Regions from separate parts of the Cytobacillus sp. EB106-05-05-XG126 genome, predicted to be linked through region 2. Evidence: predicted binding sites of a transcription regulator. Region 2 holds the regulator's gene; the other holds the start of a gene.

Region 1 (8,108 bases), 300 kb from region 2:
TGTGGATCCCGTAGGAGCAACGGTTAGAAGATGTGAATTGCGGATTCCGCTTTCTAAAATGGAAGCACGGATATCCTCAGGCATTCTCTGCATGAAGCCTGTTTCGGTAAAAGCTTTGCGCAGACGATTCGTTTCTTCAGGATTGTCACCTGTTAAGAACGGGAAACTTCCTTTTTCCTCAGCAAGCTCTACAGAAGCTTTGTAAGCTGATGTAGCAATGGTTTCAAAGACTTTATCAATCAGCACGTTTCCTTCTTCAGAGCCATATTCTGTTTCACAATAGATGAGCAGATCATGAAGCCCCATAACGCCAAGACCAACTCGTCGCTCGCCTAATGCCTGCTTTTTGTTCTCTTCAAGGAAGTATGGTGTAGCATCTATTACATTGTCCTGCATCCGTACACCTACTTCAACAGTACGTTTCAGCTTTTCAAAATCAACAGTTTTATTTTCTTTATCTGCCATTTCTGCAAGATTTACTGCTGCAAGGTTGCATACCGAATTTGGCGCCAGAGGCTGCTCGCCACAAGGATTTGTAGCTACAACCCTTTGTCCGTAAGCCTGTGCATTCGTCATGTCGTTTGCATTATCGATAAAGAAAATGCCTGGTTCAGCTGAGTATGTTGCACAGATGTTAATCAGGTTCCAAAGCTCTTTCGCTTTAATTTTACGGTGAACGCGGACTTTATAGCCTAGTTTTTTCCACTCTCTGACATCACCGACTTTATGCCATTCTTCGTTGTATGTTTTCATCGTTTCGGCATCATAGCATTCAACATCCGGGAAACGAAGCTCATATTCTCCATCATTTTCAACCGCATCCATAAATTCTTTCGTGAGGCAGACTGAAATGTTTGCTCCTGTAAGGAACTCAGAGTTATGAACACTAAAAGTACCGCCAGCTGCCAGCTTCTCCTCAGCATCTTTTATGATGTTTTCACTGAAGCCGCCATAGCCTGGAATGCTTTTATAATTAATAATGCCCTGATACATGGCAATTTCCTGTTCATTAAATGGAGTAAATTTTAATTTTTCTTTAGCATATTTTTTTATTGTTTCATCATTTGTATTTTCAAGAAGGAAGCGTAAAATTCTCGGGTTTTGCATTTTCGAGATGATGAATTCGATAATGTCCGGATGCCAATCAGACAGCATAATCATTTGCGCACCTCTGCGGGATCCCCCCTGCTCCACCAGGTGTGTAAGCTTCGCAATATCATCCAGCCAGGAAACCGAACCGGAGGATTTGCCGTTTACACCTTTGGCCAGTGTATTGCGAGGTCTCAGAGTTGAACCGTTTGTCCCTACTCCGCCGCCGCGGCTCATGATCTCCATTACCTGCTTGCGGTGCTCGGAGATTCCTTCACGGGAATCCTGCACGAATGGCATTACATAGCAATTGAAATACGTAACATCTGTGTCAGCACCAGCTCCATACAGCACGCGGCCAGCTGGAATGAAATTAAGGTTTTTCAATTCCTGATAGAACTTCTCAAACCACTCTATTTTCTTTTCTTCGGTCTTCTCAACCGATGCAAGGCCTGTTGCGTTACGCTTGGCGATTTGCTCATAGTAGATTTCCAAAGGCTTCTCGATTACATCAAGAGGCTTTGTAATAATGCCTGTTCTCGATTCTTCCGGATCATCCAGGACTCCTCTGTAATCTTCCTCTACTAAAACCTTGGCTGTCTTGTTTTCCCAGTCAATATCGATGATGTAGCCTAAGCCGCGTGCAGGAAATTTGGGATCTTCCTTGATGGTAAGGACAACGAAGTCACCGTTTGTGAGTGTCACTTTCTCGGTGTCTTTGAAGGTATAGCGATCTAGCATAACCAAGCGGGAAACACCTTTGTGGGTCATTTTCATATCTGAGGTTACTGGGTGAACCTGAGGAAAGAGACGGATGTCCTTGTTTAAACGTTCAATGTTCAATTTCATTTTTTGTCCTAGAGCAACAGACATTGTTACAACTCCTTCTAAATTCAATTATCTAATTAATGTGTGTAAGTATTCTGTCAGATAGGGTAAATCTATCTGTTTTAAAAGAGTACCCTAAAGTTACCATAACTCAAACCCCAAAATCAATATATAGTGTCCTAAATATTTTCGACACCACTACATATTGTGTCTGATTCAACTGAATCTGATTTTGTCAAACTTAAAATATACTAAAAATAAAAGAAAAACAGAGTTAACAGCCGATTTCCGACAATTAACGATAAATTTTAACATATTTTGAAGCTTGCACTTTTTAAGAGCAGCAATTGGAAAATTATTCATTAAAAAAAGAGAAAAAGCGACTTAGCCGCTTTTATCTCTTATAGTTCCAGTCATCGCTTTCATATCGTTCTTTTGCGATTTTTTGTACATATGCCATCTCTTCTTCTGAGAGCTCGTAAGGTTCCAGTACAATATCCAGGCCTTCCTCAAACCCCTTCTTGAAAGCTGCCTTAGCCTGTTCAAGAGTAATATTTTCTGCTGTCAGCTCATTTATGGCAACAGCTTTATTTTTAAAAGCCTTTTGCATTCTCTCTTTTACCCGGTCATTAGGATATTTGAATAAGCTGAACAGCTTGTCTTCATCCAAATCAAGCAAAATAGAGCCATGCTGAAGGATTACACCTTTTTGTCTTGTTTGTGCACTCCCTGCTACTTTACGGCCTTCTACAACAAGTTCATACCAGCTTGGGGCATCAAAACAAACAGCAGATCTTGGATTTTTTAGAGAGTCCCTTTCTTCAGCCGTCTTTGGTACAGCAAAATAAGCTTCCATCCCCAGGGCGTGAAAACCTTTTAGAATTCCTTCAGAAATGACTCTGTATGCTTCAGTTACTGTACTTGGCATTTCCGGATGAGCTTCAGGAACGATGACACTGTATGTGAGTTCATGTTCGTGCAGCACCCCTCTTCCGCCTGTTGGTCTGCGGACAAATCCCAGTCCATGGTGCTTCACTGCTTCCATATCTATTTCTTTTTCAACCTTTTGGAAGTATCCAATTGAAAGAGTTGCGGGATTCCAGCCGTAAAACCGGATTACAGGTGGCATCTTCCCCTCACTGTTCCAATCAAGCAAGGCTTCATCCAAAGCCATATTAAAAGAAGGCGAACCTTCTCCTGAATCGATAAACCGCCATACTTCTTTAGTCATATGTAACCCTCATTTTCAATTTCTTTAACTGGTCATTTGCGGTTATTAGTCTAACAAAATTCCATTGAAATTTAAAGCAAGTTGAATTTCCAGAACAAATTTACCTGATTTCCTTTACTCCAATCAGGAAAGACTTATATAATATTAGTTGGCTTACCTATGCGTGAAAGGAGAAAGACATATTGGAAACACTTTATTTCATTCTTATCATTTTGGGTGCAATCATTACCTATTCTGTCATAACATGGTTTTATCAGCGCCGAATTGTTAAAACGCTTACTGAAGACCAGTTTAGAGAAGGCTATAGAAAAGCCCAGTTAATCGATGTTCGCGAACCAAATGAATTTGAAAACGGCCATATTTTAGGTGCACGCAATATACCGCTTTCACAAATGAAAATGCGCATGAAAGAATTGCGTCCGGACAAGCCAGTCTACTTATATTGCCAGAGCGGCATGAGAAGTGCGAGAGCTGCCCAGTTTTTGCACCGTAAAGGCTATAAAGACCTTTCACACCTGCAGGGCGGGTTTAAAAAGTGGTCCGGAAAAGTGAAGGCGAAAAAATAATAGTGTTATTTGAAATGGCCCCGTCAGTTTGACGGGGCCTCTTGTTTATTATTGTTTTTGGTAACGAAGAACCGGCTTTCTTGCAGCCATGGTTTCATCCAGACGGCCAATCACTGTTGTATGAGGTGCTTCCTGAACAATCTCAGGGTTTTCCTCAGCTTCTTTTGCAATTTGAATCATCGCGTCGACAAAAGCGTCCAGGGTTTCTTTAGATTCTGTTTCTGTCGGCTCAATCATGATGCACTCTTCCACGTTAAGAGGGAAGTAGATGGTTGGCGGATGATAGCCAAAGTCAAGAAGGCGCTTGGCAATATCCAAAGTACGCACGCCAAGCTTCTTCTGGCGCTTGCCGCTTAAAACGAATTCATGCTTGCAATGTCTGTCAAATGGCAGGTCAAAGAATGGCTCAAGCCTTCTCATCATATAGTTTGCGTTTAGTACCGCATTTTCCGTAACTGCCTTCAGGCCATCCGGCCCCATAGTACGAATATAAGTATAAGCCCGGACATTGATGCCGAAGTTTCCATAATACGGTTTCACGCGGCCGATTGATTGCGGGCGGTCATAATCAAATTCATACTGGTCACCCTTCTTAACTAAAACAGGCTTCGGAAGGTATGGGATCAAATCCGCTTTTACGCCGACAGGGCCAGATCCCGGTCCGCCGCCACCATGCGGTCCTGTAAATGTTTTATGAAGATTAAGGTGAACAACATCAAATCCCATGTCTCCAGGGCGTGCCTTTGAAAGTACAGCATTCAGGTTAGCTCCATCATAGTAAAGCTTTCCGCCGGCACTGTGAACAATCTCTGCCATTTCAAGAATGTTTTCTTCAAACAACCCTAATGTGTTCGGGTTAGTCAGCATAAGAGCAGCAGTATCCTCGCCAACCACTCTTCTCAGGTCCTCTAAATCCACCAACCCATTTTCATCCGATTTAACCGTTACTGTTTCAAAGCCTGCAACTGTTGCGGATGCCGGATTTGTTCCGTGGGCAGAGTCAGGAACGACAACTTTAGTGCGTTTGGTATCGCCATTCGCTTCATGATAAGAACGGATCATCATTAATCCAGTCCATTCTCCGTGCGCTCCTGCAGCCGGCTGAAGTGTAACTTCATCCATTCCTGTAATCTCAATCAGGTGCTCCTGCAGATCATACATTAATTCCAGCGCACCCTGAACAGAGCTTTCATCCTGCAGCGGGTGTAAGTGGGCAAAACCGTTGAAGCGCGCTACATTCTCATTGATTTTAGGATTATATTTCATTGTGCAGGATCCAAGTGGATAAAATCCCGAATCAACACCATGATTTCGTTTGGAAAGTGCAGTATAGTGGCGCATGATATCAAGTTCTGACACTTCCGGCAGCTCAGGCTCTTCTTCTCGCAGATAGCCCTCAGGAAGAAGCTCGCCCAGGTCAATTTCCGGAATATCCATCTCCGGCAGGCTGTAGCCGATACGGCCTTCTGTGCTTAATTCAAAGATGAGTGGCTGATCTTCCTTATGCATGGTAATCCCCCATTTCTTTAACGAATGCATCGATTTCTTCCTTCGTTCTCAATTCCGTTACAGCAACAAGCATATGATTTTTCAGGTCAGTATAATCTCTGCCCAAATCGTAACCGCCAATAATATCCTTTTCAAGGAGCTTTTGATTTACTTCCTTAACAGGCTTATTTAGTTTGATGACGAATTCATTAAATGAAGGGCCATCGAATGGGACTTCAAAGCCGGCGGCCTTTAATTGCTGTTTTGCATAATGGGCTTTTTGCATATTGGCAGCAGCCATTTCCTTTACGCCCTTCTTGCCGAGAGCAGTCATCGCTACAGATGCCGCCAGTGCGTTGAGTGCCTGATTGGAACAGATATTGGATGTTGCCTTATCACGGCGTATATGCTGTTCACGCGCCTGAAGGGTAAGCACGAAACCGCGGCGTCCCTGATCGTCTACCGTTTGTCCAACAAGACGTCCCGGCACTTTTCTCATCAGCTTGGATGTTACAGCAAAATATCCGCAATGAGGGCCTCCAAAAGCAGTAGGAATACCGAAAACCTGAGCATCTCCTGCTACGATGTCTGCTCCGAATTTCCCTGGAGGAGTAAGCGCGCCAAGAGCAAGCGGGTTGCTTGAAACAACAAACATGGACTTGTGGGCATGAATAATTTCCTCAAGCTCTTTTAAAGGCTCGACTCTCCCAAAAAAGTTAGGGTACTGTACAATCACAGCTGCGATGTCATCGCCAATCATTTCATTTAGGGCTTCAAGGTCAGTGGTGCCATCTTTATGAGGAATCTCAATCACTTCAATATACTGGCCCTTTGCGTATGTTTTGACTACTTCCTTCGATTCAGGGTGAACTGCGCTTGAGATTAATATTTTCTTCCGGCGTGTGCTGCCTGCGCTTAGCATGGCTGCTTCAGCAAGAGCAGTTCCGCCATCATACATGGATGAGTTGGCAACATCCATTCCTGTTAATTCACAGATCATGGTCTGAAATTCGAAAATTGCCTGCAGCTCTCCCTGGGAAATTTCCGGCTGGTAAGGAGTATAGGCAGTATAAAACTCTGAACGGGATAAAACATGATCGACAATGACCGGCATGTAATGATCATAAACTCCCGCACCAAGGAAAGATGTATTTGTGCGAAGATCAGCATTTTTTTGAGCCATTTTAGTAAGCTCTTTCAGTAAGGCTGTCTCTGATTTCGCCGGCTTGATTTTATATTCGCCCTTAAATCTTACACTCTCGGGAATATCACTGAATAATTCTTCCACAGAACTGACGCCGATTTTCTCAAGCATTGCTTTCTGGTCAGACTCTGTCATCGGTAAATAGCGATGTTTCATCATTTTCTCCCCCCGGTTAGTTCTTTTCTCTTTTGTAAAAAGGTGTTGCTTCAATCTTAGCCTTCAGCCGTTTGCCGCGAATCTCCACTTCCAATTCAGATCCAAGCTCCGCATGCTCTTTCTTGATAAGAACAAGGCCGATGTTCTTTTTCAATGTCGGAGATTGAGTGCCTGTTGTCACTTCCCCGATCAGCTCTTCTCCCTTATATACAGGATATCCATGGCGCGGAATACCGCGGTCAATCATTTCAATTCCGGCCAGCTTGCGCGGCACTCCGTTTTCTTTTTGGTTCTTAAGCACTTCTTTTCCGATAAAATCCGCTTCTTTATTCACCTTGACAGCAAAGCCGATTCCTGCCTCAAGCGGCGTGATATCAGGTGAGAGCTCCTGGCCGTATAGTGCCAGGTTGGCTTCGAAGCGAAGGGTATCCCTTGCGCCAAGTCCGCATGGGAGAACGCCTTCTTCTTTGCCTGCTTCAAGAATTTCATTCCATAATGCGGCTGCATCCTTGGCACCACAGTAAACTTCAAATCCGTCTTCTCCTGTATATCCAGTTCTGGAGACAAGGGCTTTCTTGCCATTCAAATCAACATCCTGCTGGAATTTAAAAAATCCGATATCCGACAGATTCGTGCCAGCAAGCTTTTGGAGCACCTTTTCTGCAAGCGGCCCCTGAATTGCCAGCTGTGCCATATCTTCTGAAAGGTTTTTCAATTCCACATTGCCTTCAGCATGGTCCTGCAGCCAGTTGAAATCCTTTTCGATATTGGAAGCATTTACAACCAGCAAATAGTGGTCATCCTCTATTTTATAGACAAGTAAATCATCAACAGTTCCGCCATTTTCATAGCACATGGCCGTATATTGAGCACCTGAGTTCTTTAGTTTGGAAATATCGTTCGTCATCATTTTTTGAAGGTATTTAAGACTGTCCGTCCCCTTCACTTCGATTTCACCCATATGGGATACATCAAAAAGGCCGGCTTTTGTACGGACTGCTTCATGTTCTTCTTTAATGCTTGAAAATTGAACAGGAAGGTCCCAGCCGCCGAAGTCGATGGTTTTTGCTCCGTAATCCTTGTACACCTCAAATAAAGGCGTGCGTTTTAACTGTGACATTTACTCGTCCCCCTTAAATCTCTTGAAATTTGTTTTAGGAACATAAAAAAGGACAGAATATCCCCTCAATTATGAGAAGATCTCTGTCCTTGCACCTGAAAGTTTACCGAAACCGGCTGTCCCCTTGGGTGGCTTATTAAAAAGCACTCTCCAGAGCTGCGTCAAACAAGAGTTCTTTTGCCTGAGAGATTCACAGATTTTGCTTGCTCCTTCGGCGCTACTAATGTAGTCTCTCCCCTTGTTGTCATTCGCATTTATAAAATTTTCCAAGATGGTCATACTTATACCAAACAGAAAAAATTAACCATCCATTACTTCGGTTCACTAAATGTAATGTGTTAACTTTCAAAACTTTCAAAGCTATTAACATCGTACCACCTAAACAAGGTTTGGGCAATATCTTTATATAGATAAAAGGAGCTGTTT
Region 2 (8,108 bases):
CATCATAAAAATAAACACCCTCATCCATAAGGACATGGATCGTATTCATTTTTGGCTGCTTGCCTGACAGGAAATCTCTCAATGTATGAATAAACATCTGATATTCCTGTTCCATTTTGTACTCATCGATGGAGACTTCCACATACTTGGTCATTTCAATCATAAGCGGGCGCATCCGGAATTTTACGAATGAATCAAAAGAAAAGGAAATGTTATTTTGAAACAACTGATCAATTGCGTTTTTTAAGCTTTCTTTTACATCCAGTCCACTGACAAACGCAGCAAGATCCTCACGGCTTCCTTCCAGGATAGAGTGAATAATTTCAAGGATCTGCTGCTGCTCGCCTTCATCATCATAATAATAATGCTCCATCAATATCCGTTTAAACCAATCATCCTGCTTCTGGTTCACGATAAATTGAAAGAATGCTGTTTTAACAGTATTCAGGACATTGCCGCTATTTTCAGCAGAAACTCTGACTATATGTTGATCTTCAAAATGAAGAATATTATTATCACATTGACAAAAAGACTGCAGCTGTTCAAAAAGATGCTCATAGAAATTCCTCGCATCTGTGCTGCTCTGGAAAATGATTTCGATCAACCAAATCCCCCCTTTATACAAATCTCTGTTCTATGTATATGGCGGACTTGGCCAATTTAGAAGTGGGGTTTGGTCTTTTAGTATATTAAACTATGATAAATATTATATGCCTCTTTTCGGGTAAATTGTTGTTTTCCGCCTATCAATGTTGTCCGTTGATTTCCGCTCCAGGCTGCTCGCTTTCCGCGGGGCGGGCGGTGAGCCTCCTCGACGCTCCGCGTCTGCGGGGTCTCACCTATCCCACTACTCCCGCAGGAGTCTCGCACCTTCCGCTACAATCAACTCAGCGAATAATATACAAACAGCAACTCACCTTGCGAAAACAGCTATAACAAAAAAAGCTGCCGGACATTTCATCGGCAGCTTTCAGATTATACTCTCCTGTTCGGTCCTTCTACAAGCACCGGTTCAGCAAGGTATTTAATGCGTTCCATGATTCTTCTTGCCTTCATTTTCTCTTCCTCGCCGCGCTGGCTGTAGGATAGATGATGTTCAAGGCCCTGGAGGTCGAAATTGGAAGTGAAGAAGGTTGGGAGGCTTTCCTGCATGCGAAACTGCAGAATCGGCCCTAAAATCTCATCCCTTGTCCAGCTGGACATGGTTTCTGCACCAATGTCATCAAACATTAAAACAGGTGCTTTTTTAATGGTTTCCATCTTGCTGTTCAGGGTCTGATCACCAATTGAATTTTTCAATTCCCTGAATAATTCTGGAACATAGACAATCATGGAGGATACTTTCCGGCTTGCAAGCTTATTGGCAATAGCACCAAGCAAATAAGATTTGCCTACACCAAATTTCCCATAAAAATAGATCCCTTTTTGCTTGGACCCCGGCTGGTAGTCCATTACAAAAGATGCTGCTTTATCCACAGCCTCAATGCGGTCGTCATCATCATATATCGAATCAAAAGTGGCATGAAGGATATCAGATGGCACATATAAACTCTGAATTAATTTTTCATTTCTCCGCTTTTCATCGTGCATGATCTTGCGCGGGCACTTATCATACTTCAGATCGATTGATCCTCTTTGAATCACCAGTTCCGGATGATAGCCCTGCATAAAATTCACACAGCCCTCCAAGCTTGGACATTTATTGCACTCCTTGCTCTGCTGTGTATATTCAAAGAGCTTGCTAAGACTCTTTTCAACCATTTCAGATGTCAATTCATCCCGATGAGTTTGGATAAAAGCCTTCACTTCAGGGTGATTAAGCGTTTGGCTCCTCATCATTTCATATCTTTTTTGAAAACCTTCATTGCCTGCAAGGCGTCTTAGTGTTTCATTAATTTTTTTCATCAATCAGTCACCTCCTGTGATCGCAGTTTTTTTAATTTTTCTTTAAGTTCCCTTTTTTTCAATTCCCGCTCATACTGTTCCTTTTCGCTGTTTTGCTGCCCGGTCTGTTCCTTCTTGGCGGCTTTGCTGCTATTTTCATCAAACCAGTCCGGAAGCATCTCTGTCCTGATCGGCTTCTTTTTGTTCCCCGTAGGGCCTGCTGTTTTTTTCCCTTCTGCCCAATCAAGGTATTGGCGATGTTCTTTTTTAGCTAATTCAATAGCTTCCTGGGGTGTTTTAATCTTCTTTCTTGCCCAGTGGCCTGCTATTTTTTCTACATACCCTTTGGTCAGCTTCATATCTGTTTTGAGCATAACATATTGAATCAGCACATTAATTACCCCAGGCAAAAGCTTTTGCTGGAACATGACATCTTCTATAATCTGCAGATCGCCTTTCGAAGGCTCCGCTCCTCCGGATATATCTTTTAAAAGCTGCCTTGGTGAGGTAATTTCCAAATAACGGATCAATTCTTCTTCCTGTGTTACTGGCTGTTTTTTATGAGCCTGATGGATGGCAGGCTGAACCCTGTCAATCAGGGATGGCAGCATATCCTGGTTTTGGAATTGATACCAATCCCGTGCCGATTTTCTTAATTCATCAATGTTTATCTCATTATCTTCATTCACGGCGCTGATGACAATATTTTTCATCTGAATAGGGTCAATTCCATATAAAAAGGCAAGATTGCTGATAGATTCCTTTACTTTAACTGTAAGGGCTTTTTTTGGTACAAGCGATTCATTCAGCCCTGCCTGAAGCAATTCAAAATTAAAACCTTCACTGCCGATTTGAATGCCTTCCTGCTCCCGCCTTCCAATATACCCTGCCTCATCTGTTTCATTCATCAGCTGTATCACTTCATCGTCAAACGAACCAGGGTGCCCGGATTGAAATACATCCTGGAAAGCCTTCGTTACTTCCTTATACCCTCTTGCCGGCTGCACCTTCTGATCCGAGAAGAAGCGCTTCAGCCTCATAAATTGATTCTTCCCCAACTTCTTATAAAGATAGATATTGAGCATACCGTCAAGGAAGAATTGTTCAGGTGTCAGCGGTGGAAGAAGTTCGTAAATGAATGACCTTGTCTCTTCATCCTTGTTAACATATACCTTTAAAAGTCCTATTCCTTCAAGCTTGAGACGGGCTTCATAAATATCCTTAAGCCCCATCCCCATGAAATTCATTAAACTATGGTGTGAATTTGAAGATGACCATAGCCGGTTTTCTTCAAGCTCTGCCCATAAAGTCATATACAAACTGAAGCACACAGAGCCAATGAGCGGCTGGTATAACAGTGTCAGCACTTTCCGGTCATAATCATGCAAAAGCCCGCTGGCTGCTACTGTATATCGATCAATGGGGAGCATCTCCTGCCAATGCTGGGCCATGGTGTTCACCTTTTTCTATTTAAATTTTTTATTAGGCTGTTCATCAAAAGCATATCCAGCAAAAAAAAGAGCCAAAGAAAAACCTTCAGCCCCTCAGCCTAATTCATCAAAAATCAGCGGCAGCGGCAAAACTGACCTGATTATGATTGTTCTTTTTTAATTAGTTCCTTGAGTTCATCAATAAACACATTGATATCTTTAAATTGCCTGTATACTGATGCGAAACGGACATATGCGACCTCGTCCACATTTGCGAGCCTGTCCATGACCATTTCGCCAATTTCATCGCTTTTTATTTCAGAGACACCATTGCTGCGGAGTTCTTTCTCCACTTCAAAAGTAATGTCCTCCAGATCTTTAAGGGCTACCGGCCTCTTTTCACATGCTTTAATAAGGCCTCTCAGAATTTTTTCCCGGCTGAATTCCTCTCTCGTACCTTCTTTTTTCACAACGATTAACGGAATTTCTTCCACTTTCTCAAAAGTCGTAAACCGGTATCCGCATTTCTCGCATTCCCTTCTGCGGCGGATGGATCGGCTGTCATCCACAGGACGGGAATCGAGTACACGGGTATTATTGTTTTGGCATGAAGGGCATCTCATACAATCAGCTCCGAATTTTTTTATAAGTTGGCTTTAGACTAATTACCGAATATTATTTGATACTCTTATCTTATAAAAAAGGAGTTGACAGTACAAGTACAACTATTTATCTGCGTTTCTTGCAGAACCGAGAAAATCATGCCGTTTATTTAACTTTTCATATATCGAAAGTACTTCTCTTTTAAGAAATGGATGCACACCTGCCGGTGAGGACTGCTCAGTTGAAATATTGATATCTACAGCTGTTTCAAAAGGCTTGACAGTCACGACTGTCACAATGGCAAAACAGGATTTGTCTTTTTTAAGTTCTGCTGCAATCTCGCCGTGTTCTTTGGAAATGCTGAGAATGTTTACATTATGATCTGCTCTGAATAACTCTTCAATCGTCTGAAGCATTTGTGCTGTATTGGTTCTATAGTATCTTGTAGTGAGCTCAGGGTCAGAGTGATTTTCGTTTGTTTCACACTGCTTTTTATAGCGGCTGGCAAGCTGCCTGAAAATTGACATTCTCTTTCCTCCATATATTTTTTGTATCCTTATTGTACTATTTTTTATAGAGATACTAAAGGCAATGGATTTTAGGCAAAATAAAAAGAGGTGTATTAGATACACCTCTGGATTGCCTAAGAGTCATTCTGTATTAAAGTACTTGAGCTTGTTTAACTTGAACTGGACCCATACCGCGAGGAATTTCGATATTCTCACGCGTTTGAGCTCCTAACGCTTCTGCAATAAAGTCTGCAGCAATGTTAGGGTCAAGATCTCCACACGTATACACATCAATGCTGGCATAGCCATGCTCCGGGAAGCTGTGAATAGTTAAATGAGATTCAGAGATGATCACCACTCCGCTTACACCCTGTGGCGCAAATTTATGAAATGCAACCTCGCGAATTTCAGCACCAGATTTTAATGCAGCATTTACGAATGTCTGCTCAATAAAATCCATATCATTTAACTTTTCAAAATCGCATCCCCAAAGTTCTGAGATTACGTGACGACCCATAGTTTCCATATTCAAATTTCCCCCTTTAAACTTTTAAGCTATTAATTAATGAAATTCCAGATTTATACTGGTCTATAACTACCACGGGGGAAAGTTAGTCCAGAGAGGTCCTAACCCTTTAAGTAGCTACCATACCAAAACCTCGAAGAAGTTCACGAGGATTAGTATACTTTGTTTAATTTCTTTTTGCAACACATTGTTTTACATTTTTTTTGGCAAAATTTCTGAAGAATTTTCCTTCTCAGGATTTAGTTTTGTCCAATAAAAGGAGCCTGCCGGGGAATGGCAGGCTTTAAGGGTATGGGTAGTTTTATATTAAAAGAGATTGGCAATTATCCAACTTTTACGGCAGATGCCTGAAAAAGTTCCTGTGCAACATATTTTGTCAAGTCTACGACACGGCAAGAATAGCCCCACTCATTATCGTACCAGGCAAGCACTTTCACTTTGCTGGTGCCGATTACCATTGTAGATAATCCATCAATGATGGCAGAGTGTTCATTTGTGTTGAAATCGATTGACACTAACGGTTCGTCAGTAATATCCAGGATACCATGCAGCGATCCTTGTGAAGCTGTAGCAAATGCCGCATTCACTTCTTCAATTGTAACGTCCCGCTTTAAGTCTACCACGAGATCCACTAAGGAAACGTTAGGAGTCGGCACACGCAGTGCCATACCATGCAATTTGCCCTTTAAATGAGGCAATACCAGCGACAAAGCTTTGGCAGCACCAGTGGAAGTCGGGATGATCGACTGTCCGCAGGCACGTGCACGGCGTAAATCCTTATGCGGGTTATCAATATTTTTTTGATCGTTTGTATATGCATGAACTGTTGTCATAAGTCCGTTTTCAATGCCAAATTGTTCATCAAGGACTTTTGCAACAGGTGCAAGGCAGTTTGTTGTACAGGATGCATTTGAAATAATATCATGTTCTTCGATTTTTAATGCGCTTTCATTTACGCCCATAACAATAGTCACATCTTCATTTTTTCCAGGAGCAGTAAGTATGACCTTTTTAGCTCCGGCATCAAGATGAAGAGCCGCTTTATCACGGGAATTAAACTTTCCTGTAGCTTCAATAACGATATCGATATTCATTTCTTTCCAGGGAAGTTCTTCAGGATTCCGGCTGCTTACAAGCTGAACCCTTTTACCGTTCACAACAATAGCATTGTCTTCCGGAACAACGCTTCCCTCGAATGGTCCATGGTTGGTATCATATTTAATTAAGTGTGCCAAAGTTTCAGCCGGATAGCTTGCATTTATGGCAGCCACTTCAAGATTTTCATCAAGGATGGCTTTTCTAAAAACCATACGTCCAATTCTTCCAAAACCATTAATCGCTATTTTCGCCTTCATGTTACGGCCCCTTCCGCATTAGTGTTATACTTTTTATTACCTTAAGATGTAATTAGTATAACATATTGAAGATCATTTGTGATGAATAAAATGCGGATTTTTTAATGTTCAACAATTCAGAAATATCAGCCCAGGCACTTTCTGCTTTTTATATGGTAATGGTCTATCTTACAGTCGCATGGCTGATTATTTTTGTCATACTAATTAGGCTTTAAGCACATCAAAAAAGAGCCTATCAAAGGCTCCTCAGACAGCATTCCATTTTTTTAAAATACCCCACAATTGTTTTTCTGTTTCTTCAATTGTGCCATTATTATCAATTACAGCATCGGCCAATGCCTTCTTATCTTTTAAAGGCATCTGGGATTGAATTCTTGCCATCGCTTCTTTTTCGGATAGCTGATTTCTTTGCATCAGCCTTTGCAGCTGTATATCTTCATCTGCATATACTAATAAGGTTTTGTCGCACATGTATTGTAATTTACTTTCAAATAAAAGCGGGATATCAAGAATAATCAGCTGTTCCTTACGGCTGATAGCTTGTTCCTTCTTGGCTGTCATTCTTTTGCGGACGGCAGGATGTACAATGCTATTTAAGGCTTTCCGCTCTGTTTCATTATGAAATATAATGGAGCCCAGTTCTGCACGATCAATTGAACCGTCCTTGAGAAGAACTCTTTCCCCAAAATGACGGAGAATTTCCTGATAAGCTTCCTCACCTTTTTCAACAGCTAACCTCGCTTCTATATCCGCGTCTATTACAGTGTACCCTTTTTTAATTAGGAGAGATGAAACGGTGCTTTTCCCGCTTGCAATCCCGCCTGTCAAACCTACAGTCAGTGACATAGTGTGTTCCTTTCTAATAAAATGCTAGATTTTCAGAATCCCAATTACGATCAAAATAATGCCTGGAATGAATGAGAACTTATGGACCCATCCGCTTTTTGAGAAAACAGCCCCCACCTGCATTCCCATAAACACAAACAGAGAGCTCATAACGGCGACCGTCATTGCCAGGTAGTAAGGTGAGTACCCCAGCATAGCTGCACCGATCCCCGCTCCGAAAGCATCAAGTGATAGGGCGAGCCCAAGCATTAGTGCTTCAATTCCTGTGATGGCACCGGATTTGTCAAAATCGGCGGACATGGGCTTTTTCAGAATATTAATGACAAGCCCAAGAGATTTGATTTCCAGATTTACAATTGTCTTTTCATGCGGGAGGACAACATCCTTCACCTTTTCCGGCCTGAAAAATTGATATAGAACCCAGGCACCGAGAAAAATCAGAATGACTCCTCCTAAACTTTCAGCTAAAGCCGGGGACAAAAAGGCTTCTATTAAATGGCCGATTGTCATGGCGGCCATTAATGTGAGAGCTGAACAGCAAGCGATTATACTGATCGATTTAAATGGTATGCTCATTTTCCTTAAACCATAGGTTAAACCGACACTGAAACTGTCAAGACTGACAGCAAAAGCAAGTATCAAAAGTGAGAATATATGCGCCATAGAATAGAGCTCCTCCCTGTCAATCGCTACGATAGTATATGGAAGAAGCCCATCCAATGTTATTCGAAACGCATTTTAGCTCTATTCCGGATTATTATTTTCTCTGGCAAGCCGGACAGAATACTGTACCCCTGCCCCCGGTTACGATCCGCTCAAGTGTGCTTCCGCACACTTTGCAACCTTCCCCTTTTCTCCCATAAACAAAAAGCTCAAGCTGGAACATGCCAATTTGCCCCTGGGAATTAACATAGGAGCGAATGGTGCTTCCTCCTTTATCTACCGCTTCTCTCAG

What was found. Region 2 encodes NrdR, which represses ribonucleotide reductase genes. Its sites were predicted from a motif close to AACACNATATATNGTGTT; they were not measured.
Region 1: the regulator NrdR is predicted to act here: its motif matches at 2,112-2,129, upstream of AC3WTL_RS12735 (vitamin B12-dependent ribonucleotide reductase).

The regions. Positions count from the first base shown of each region.
Region 1 is NZ_JBYTDU010000002.1:452,178-460,285, reverse strand. Features, by position in the region: gene AC3WTL_RS12735 (vitamin B12-dependent ribonucleotide reductase) at 1-1,962, opposite strand, end outside; gene AC3WTL_RS12730 (lipoate--protein ligase family protein) at 2,312-3,148, opposite strand; gene AC3WTL_RS12725 (rhodanese-like domain-containing protein) at 3,331-3,714, shown strand; gene gcvPB (aminomethyl-transferring glycine dehydrogenase subunit GcvPB) at 3,763-5,223, opposite strand; gene gcvPA (aminomethyl-transferring glycine dehydrogenase subunit GcvPA) at 5,216-6,562, opposite strand; gene gcvT (glycine cleavage system aminomethyltransferase GcvT) at 6,579-7,682, opposite strand; glycine riboswitch at 7,842-7,930, opposite strand.
Region 2 is NZ_JBYTDU010000002.1:154,425-162,532, reverse strand. Features, by position in the region: gene AC3WTL_RS11245 (putative sporulation protein YtxC) at 1-604, opposite strand, end outside; gene dnaI (primosomal protein DnaI) at 976-1,905, opposite strand; gene AC3WTL_RS11235 (replication initiation and membrane attachment family protein) at 1,905-3,335, opposite strand; gene nrdR (transcriptional regulator NrdR) at 3,476-3,937, opposite strand; gene AC3WTL_RS11225 (hypothetical protein) at 4,040-4,444, opposite strand; gene speD (adenosylmethionine decarboxylase) at 4,578-4,952, opposite strand; gene AC3WTL_RS11215 (glyceraldehyde-3-phosphate dehydrogenase) at 5,276-6,307, opposite strand; gene coaE (dephospho-CoA kinase) at 6,554-7,153, opposite strand; gene ytaF (sporulation membrane protein YtaF) at 7,178-7,816, opposite strand; gene mutM (DNA-formamidopyrimidine glycosylase) at 7,911-8,108, opposite strand, start outside.